2 linked regions of the Acidithiobacillus ferrooxidans ATCC 23270 genome follow. The protein of the gene in region 1 interacts with the protein of each later gene in a pairwise test. Links are inferred from orthologs where the notes say so. Each region holds a gene or a part of one and is shown on either strand. Other genes may lie near its edges. The genes, in order: ligA and leuS.

Region 1 (3,219 bases):
AAGCGATTGGTCGCAGTGATGATGACCAGGGTATCGCCCTGCCGGCGATGGTCCTCGATCAGGGCGCGGGCATGGTCGGAGATCATGGGCAGCACCCGCTCCTGCAGATATTCCCGGTGCCAGGTGTCGAGCAGCGCCCGGGGATGCGCCGCCAGGGGGGCCAACTGAAACTCCAGGAAGGCGTGAATATCCAATTCACCCGCCAGGTATTCCGCATAGAACTGATCATTCATGCGGTTGAAGCGCTCCGCATCGACAATGCCGCGGCTGGCGAGAAACTCCATCCAGGCATGGTCGGAGTCGCCGGAAAGCAGGGTGTTGTCGAGATCAAAAAGGGTGAGGGCCATGGGTTCTCCGTCCAGTCGAGAGGGCCGTAGCGAATACTCGTGAATTATACCAGAAAGTGTATTTGCGATATGCTGACGCAGCGAATATTTCCAGTTTTTTACAGAAGGAGCCGGCGGTGGAGCGGGTCAACCATACTGACTTCGAGCGTATTCAGCAATTGCGTGCGGAACTGGTGGCGGCCAATAACGCCTACTATCGGGAAGATTCGCCGACCCTGAGTGATGCCGAGTACGATGCGCGCCTGCGCGAACTGCGCACCCTGGAGGACCGTAATCCCCAATGGCAAAGCGCCGACTCTCCGACCCAGAGGGTCGGGGCGGCTCCGGTGGAGGTCTTTGGGGAAGTGCATTATGCCATACCCCTGACCTCTCTCGACAATGTGTTCGATCAAGACGGTTTTAGCGACTGGCTGGCGCGCGTGCAGAAGGGGCTCGGCCGCGAGGATGTTCCGCTCAGTGCTGAACCCAAGTTTGACGGTCTCTCGGTCAACATTCGCTACATCGAGGGTAAGCTGGTACAGGCTGGTACCCGTGGAGATGGCCAGACCGGTGAAGATGTCACCGCCAACGTCCGCACCATTCGCAACGTCCCCCTGCAACTGACAGGCAAGGACTGGCCGGAGCTGCTGGAAGTCCGTGGAGAGGTGGTCATCCCCGTGGCCGCTTTCCGGCGTCTGAATGGCGAGCGTCTGCGCGCCGGGGATAACCCCTTTGCCAACCCCCGCAATGCGGCGGCAGGCAGTCTGCGACAACTGGATTCCAGCGTAACGGCAAAGCGCCCCCTCGCGTACTTCCCCTGGGGATGGGGAGAAAGCAGCGTGCCACTGGGGAAAAGCCACATCGCGGTTATGGAACGCCTTTCTGCCTGGGGCTTCGAGGTGACCTCCTATCTGCGCGGTGTTCACGAACTCACGGAATGCCAACGCTATTTCAGCGAGATGCAGAAAATACGCGAAGGCATGCCTTTTGAAATAGACGGCCTCGTGTTCAAAGTTGACGATCTGCTCGCCAGGGAACAGTTGGGCTTCACCGCCCGCGCACCGCGTTGGGCCATTGCCTATAAATTTCCGGCGCACGAAGAGCGTACCGTGGTCGAAGATATCCTGGCTTCCGTAGGGCGCACCGGTGTGATTACTCCTGTGGCTGTCTTGAAGCCCGTGCAGGTGGGCGGCGTAACCGTGAGCCGCGCCAGCTTGCATAATCAGGATGAAGTGGATCGTAAGGATATTCGCGTGGGCGACACGGTGCTGGTACGCCGCGCCGGCGACGTGATCCCGGAAGTGGTCATGGTGATCAAAGAGGAGCGGCCGCCTGCGACACAACCCTGGCACATGCCGCAGCGTTGTCCGGTCTGCGGCTCGGAGGTCTTGCGCCTGGCCAACGAGTCGGCGCATCGTTGCATGGGCGGGCTGTACTGCCCGGCACAGCGGATGGGCGCCATTCGGCACTTTGCGTCGCGTCGGGCCATGGACATCCGGGGGCTGGGCGAAAAGCTCGTTGAGCAACTGGTCGGGCATGGTCTGGTGCACACCGTGGCCGATATCTACCATCTGGATGAAGCGGCTCTGTGCGGCTTGGAGCGCATGGCCAGCCGTTCGGCGCAAAAGCTCCTCGCCGAAATCGATCGCTCCCGCCATACCTCCTTGCCCCGTTTTCTCTACGCCCTGGGTATCCGTCAGGTTGGGGAGGGTACGGCCAAATCCCTGGCCATCTATTTCGGGGATCTGGACCCCCTGATGGCCGCAACACCGGAGCTTTTGCAGAACATTCCCGATGTAGGGCCTATCGTGGCGGAATCCGTTGCCCATTTTTTTGCCCAGCCCCATAACCGCGACGTCATTGCCGCCCTGCGCGCGGCAGGAGTACAGTGGGCTGTGGTCCAGCCGCAAAAAGGCGGGCGTTTTCAGGGTATGACCCTGGTGCTCACCGGAGCCTTGGACAACATGACCCGGGAAGAGGCCAAAACCGCCATAGAAAACGCGGGCGGGAAAGTCAGCGGTTCCGTGTCGGCCAAAACAAGCTATGTGGTAGTCGGCAAGGATCCCGGCAGTAAGGCCGAAAAGGCCGCAAAGCTGGGTGTGAAACAGCTTACCGAGGCGCAATTTTTGGCGATGTTTTCAGAAAAGGAATGACCATGCAGCAGAACAGAACATTCCGCTTGAATGTTGTCGATGTCCACGGCGAAGTCTACACCGGTATGGCGCGTTTTGTGGCGGTGCCGGCGGAACTGGGTGAGATCGGTATTCTGCCGGGGCATGCGCCCCTGCTGTCCGGGCTGCGGCCCGGCGAGTTACGCATTACCCAGCCAGACGGCCAGACGCAGATTCTTTTTCTGGAGGGTGGAATGCTGGAGATTCAACCCGATATCGTAACCATCCTCGCCGATGCCAGCCTGCGGATTGCGGATATCGATATTCACGAAAGCAGGGAACGCATCAAGGACGCACAAAGTACGCTGGCGAAACGTGCGGTTCCGGCGATGGATTTTGCCCGCGCCGAACTGGAATTGCAGCGGGAAGTGGCAAAATTGCATGCGTACCAGCGCTACCAGATACAGGAGCAACGGGGTGGCGGTACGGGCAATTATCATTGGGAGCGCCCGGCTTTGCAGAATGTGCCGAAGGTGAACGTGCAGGAACTGGAGGATTGACGGCTCCGGGCCGGGTATGGGGCCGATGGACGCCGCCGCCTATGACGCCTGGTATGATACCCCTCGCGGGCGCTGGATCGGCATGGCGGAGTTCCGCCTGCTTTCCAGGCTCCTGCAGACGCAGCCGGGGAACACACTTCTGGACGTGGGCTGTGGTACCGGCTGGTTCACCCGCCGCTTTGCCGAAGAGGGCCTCCTCGTCACTGGCCTGGATCCCAACCC
Region 2 (3,376 bases), 290 kb from region 1 along the record:
TCGAGAAAATTGCGCATCTGGCCGGTCATGTTACCGAAACGGGTGGGAGTGCCAAAAATGATGCCGTCATAATTGGCAAGGTCATCAGGGTGGGCCTCCGGGGCCGCCTGATGTGTCTTGGCATGAACCGCAGCCAGGGTCTCAGCCGGCATAGTCTCAGGGACACGCCGGACATCCACCTGAATCCCACTCACGGAGCGGGCGCCCTCTGCCTCCGCCTCGGCCATTTGCTCTACGTGCCCCCATAAACTGTGATACAGCACTAATATCCTGCTCACTCGGCGCCTCCTTATGCGTATGGATTCCAGACAAGAGTCTGTCCCTTAATAGACCGCCATCAACTCCTTTTGTAAAGTAGGTACTGAGAAGTAACCACCATGAAATCCATGCCGTCCCATCCTGCGTGGGATGCATACCGAGCGCCTTCTCCACAAACCTTCGCGGGCCATCCGCACGCGGCCGTCCACCATTGCGCCACCCCCGTGCCTATGGCAACCTTTGTGCCACATCTGGTATCCGGTTCAAGAAAAACTTATGGAAATTCCCGTCTACTCCCCCCAAGAGATCGAAGCCGCCGTGCAGCAGCGCTGGCACGATCAGCAGACCTTCAAGGCCGCGGCGACGCCCTCGGGAGACAAATTCTACGCCCTCGCCATGTTCCCCTACCCTTCGGGGCAATTGCACATGGGGCATGTGCGCAATTATAGCATCGCCGACGCCATCGCCCGCTATCAGCGGATGCTGGGAAAAGAAGTCATGCAGCCCATGGGCTGGGATGCCTTCGGTCTGCCGGCGGAGAATGCGGCCCTCAAGCATGGTTTGGCACCGGCGCAGTGGACCATGGACAACATCGCCCACATGCGCGGGCAATTGCAGCGGCTGGGCCTGTCTTACGACTGGTCGCGGGAGTTCGCTACCTGCACGCCGGATTATTATCGCTGGGAGCAGTGGCTGTTCGTGAAGCTCTGGGAGAAGGGGCTGGTCTACCAGAAGCTGAGCACCGTCAACTGGGACCCGGTGGACCAGACCGTCCTCGCCAACGAGCAGGTGGTGGACGGCTGCGGCTGGCGCTCCGGCGCTCCGGTCGAGCGCAAGGAGATCGTGCAGTATTTCCTGCGCATCACCGCCTACGCCGAAGAACTGCTGACCGGCCTCGACACCCTGGGCGAGGGCTGGCCGGAGCAGGTGCTGACCATGCAGCGCAACTGGATCGGTCGCTCCGAGGGCGCCGAGATTCATTTCCCGCTGGCCGCTGGTGACGGGGTCATCAAGGTTTTCACCACCCGTCCCGACACCCTGATGGGGGCGACCTATCTGGCAGTGGCGCCGGAACATCCTCTGGCGATTCAGGCGGCAGAAAACAGCGCTGAACTCGCTGCCTTCCTCGAACGCTGCCGCCATGTCGCCGTTTCCGAAGCCAGCATCGAAACCCAGGAGAAGGAGGGGCATCCCCTCGGCCTGAGCGTGCGGCATCCGCTTACCGGCGTGGAGCTACCCGTCTGGACCGCCAATTTCGTGCTCATGGGTTATGGCGAAGGGGCGGTGATGAGTGTGCCCGCCCATGATCAGCGGGACTTTGAGTTCGCGCGCAGATATGGTCTGCCCATTCGCCCGGTGATCCAGTCCGAGGCTGTCGCTACCGACGGCGCAATCATGACGGAGGCCTACACCGGCGGCGGCACCTTGTTCAACTCCGGGACCTTCGACGGCCTGGCCAACGAAGAGGCCAAGAGCCGTATCACCGCGGCCGTAGCCGCCAAGGGACTGGGGCGGAAGACAGTCAACTTCCGTCTGCGCGATTGGGGCATCTCCCGTCAACGCTACTGGGGTACGCCTATCCCCATGATCCACTGCCCCCACTGTGGCGTCGTGCCGGTGCCGGAGCGGGATCTGCCGGTGATCCTGCCAACCCACTACCAGCTCAAAGACCCGCGTTCGCCGCTGCTGGACGACCCCGAGTTCACCCAGGTGGCCTGCCCCCAATGTGGCGCCGCAGCCCGGCGTGAAACGGACACCATGGACACCTTCGTGGAGAGCTCCTGGTATTACGCCCGTTTCGCCTGCCCCGATGCGGGACAGATGCTCGACCAGCGCGCCGCCGACTGGCTGCCGGTGGATCAGTATGTCGGTGGCGTGGAGCACGCAGTGCTGCATCTGCTCTATGCCCGCTTCTTCAACCGCCTGCTCCGTGATGTCGGCCTGCTGCCCGCCGACGGCGCCCACGATGAGCCCTTCCGCCATCTGCTGACTCAGGGCATGGTGCTCAAAGACGGCAGCAAGATGAGCAAATCCAAGGGCAATACGGTGGACCCGCAAGGCCTGATCGACCGCTATGGGGCTGATACCGCGCGCCTCTTTATTCTCTTCGCGGCGCCGCCGGAACAGCATCTGGAGTGGTCGGACAGCGCCGTGGAAGGTGCTTACCGCTTCCTCAACCGGTTCTGGCGTCTGGTCCACGAGTACGGCGCCACGCCCCCGGCAGTGCCCGCGGAACTCTCTGCCGAGGCGGTGGACCTGCGCCGCGCGGTGCATCAGTGCATCGATCGGGTCAGCCGCAATATGGACGGGCGCTATCATTTCAATGTCGCCATCGCTGCCATCATGGAACTGACCAACAGCCTGATGAAGGTCCCTGCGGATGCTCCGGCCGACCTGCGGGCGGTACTGGGCGAAGGACTGCGCGCATCGACCCTGCTGCTGGCCCCCTTTGCGCCCCATATCGCCGAGGTGCTTTGGCAAAAGATGGGGCAAAGCGGGGTGATCAGCCATGCGCCCTGGCCCGTGGCCGATGCCGGGGCTCTGCGTTGCGATACCGTGACACTGGTCATTCAGGTCAACGGCAAGTTGCGCGAACGCATGGATTTCCCCGCTGATGCGGACCATGCCGACGTCGAGCAGGCCATACTGGCCGATCCGGCCATGCAACGTCATCTGGAGGGTAAAACCGTGCGCAAGGTGATCATCGTACCCGGTCGTCTGGTCAACGTGGTGGCAGGATGAGCCACACATTGCAGTGGCGTCGCTGGTGGCTGGTGGCAGGGCTGGCGCTGCTCCTGGGCGGCTGCGGCTTTCATTTGCAGACCGGGGCCACCATTCCGCCCAGGCTGACGGGGTTGCGCGTCGTCGGCAGCGGTCCCGCCGGAGGCAGTCTGGCCGAGGCCGTCCATCGCGAATTGCAGCGGGACGGCAACAGGGCCAGATCTGACGGCCCGCTGCTCCGGATCGACAATGCGTATGTCAGCCAGCGGATCATCAGCATCAGCCCGAGCAGTGGCGTCGCCCAGGAGTTTCTCGACACCCTGCATGCCCAGTTCAGCGTGACAGGCAACGATCATAAAATACTGCTTGAGTCACAACCTCTGCTGGTGGAGAACAG

Evidence for each region.
Region 2: the proteins of ligA (region 1) and leuS interact in binary tests that used the Escherichia coli proteins (3 or more experiments, as listed by UniProt). The link is inferred for Acidithiobacillus ferrooxidans ATCC 23270 from one-to-one orthologs.

Annotation. Positions count from the first base shown.
Region 1 is NC_011761.1:685,315-688,533, forward strand. What follows is about bases 71-2,971. They hold ligA (NAD-dependent DNA ligase LigA), read left to right. Parts: upstream 71-463; coding sequence 464-2,479; downstream 2,480-2,971. Other genes in these bases: AFE_RS03580 (histidinol-phosphatase), read right to left, coding at 71-347; atpC (ATP synthase F1 subunit epsilon), read left to right, coding at 2,482-2,971. In the rest of the region: more of AFE_RS03580, read right to left, coding at 1-70; more of atpC, read left to right, coding at 2,972-2,997; AFE_RS03595 (class I SAM-dependent methyltransferase), read left to right, coding at 3,014-3,219. UniProt on the Escherichia coli protein: DNA ligase that catalyzes the formation of phosphodiester linkages between 5'-phosphoryl and 3'-hydroxyl groups in double-stranded DNA using NAD as a coenzyme and as the energy source for the reaction.
Region 2 is NC_011761.1:398,688-402,063, reverse strand. The notes cover bases 210-3,267. They hold leuS (leucine--tRNA ligase), read left to right. Parts: upstream 210-534; coding sequence 535-3,000; downstream 3,001-3,267. Other genes in these bases: AFE_RS02160 (LPS-assembly lipoprotein LptE), read left to right, coding at 2,997-3,267; wrbA (NAD(P)H:quinone oxidoreductase), read right to left, coding at 210-278. Also shown: more of wrbA, read right to left, coding at 1-209; more of AFE_RS02160, read left to right, coding at 3,268-3,376.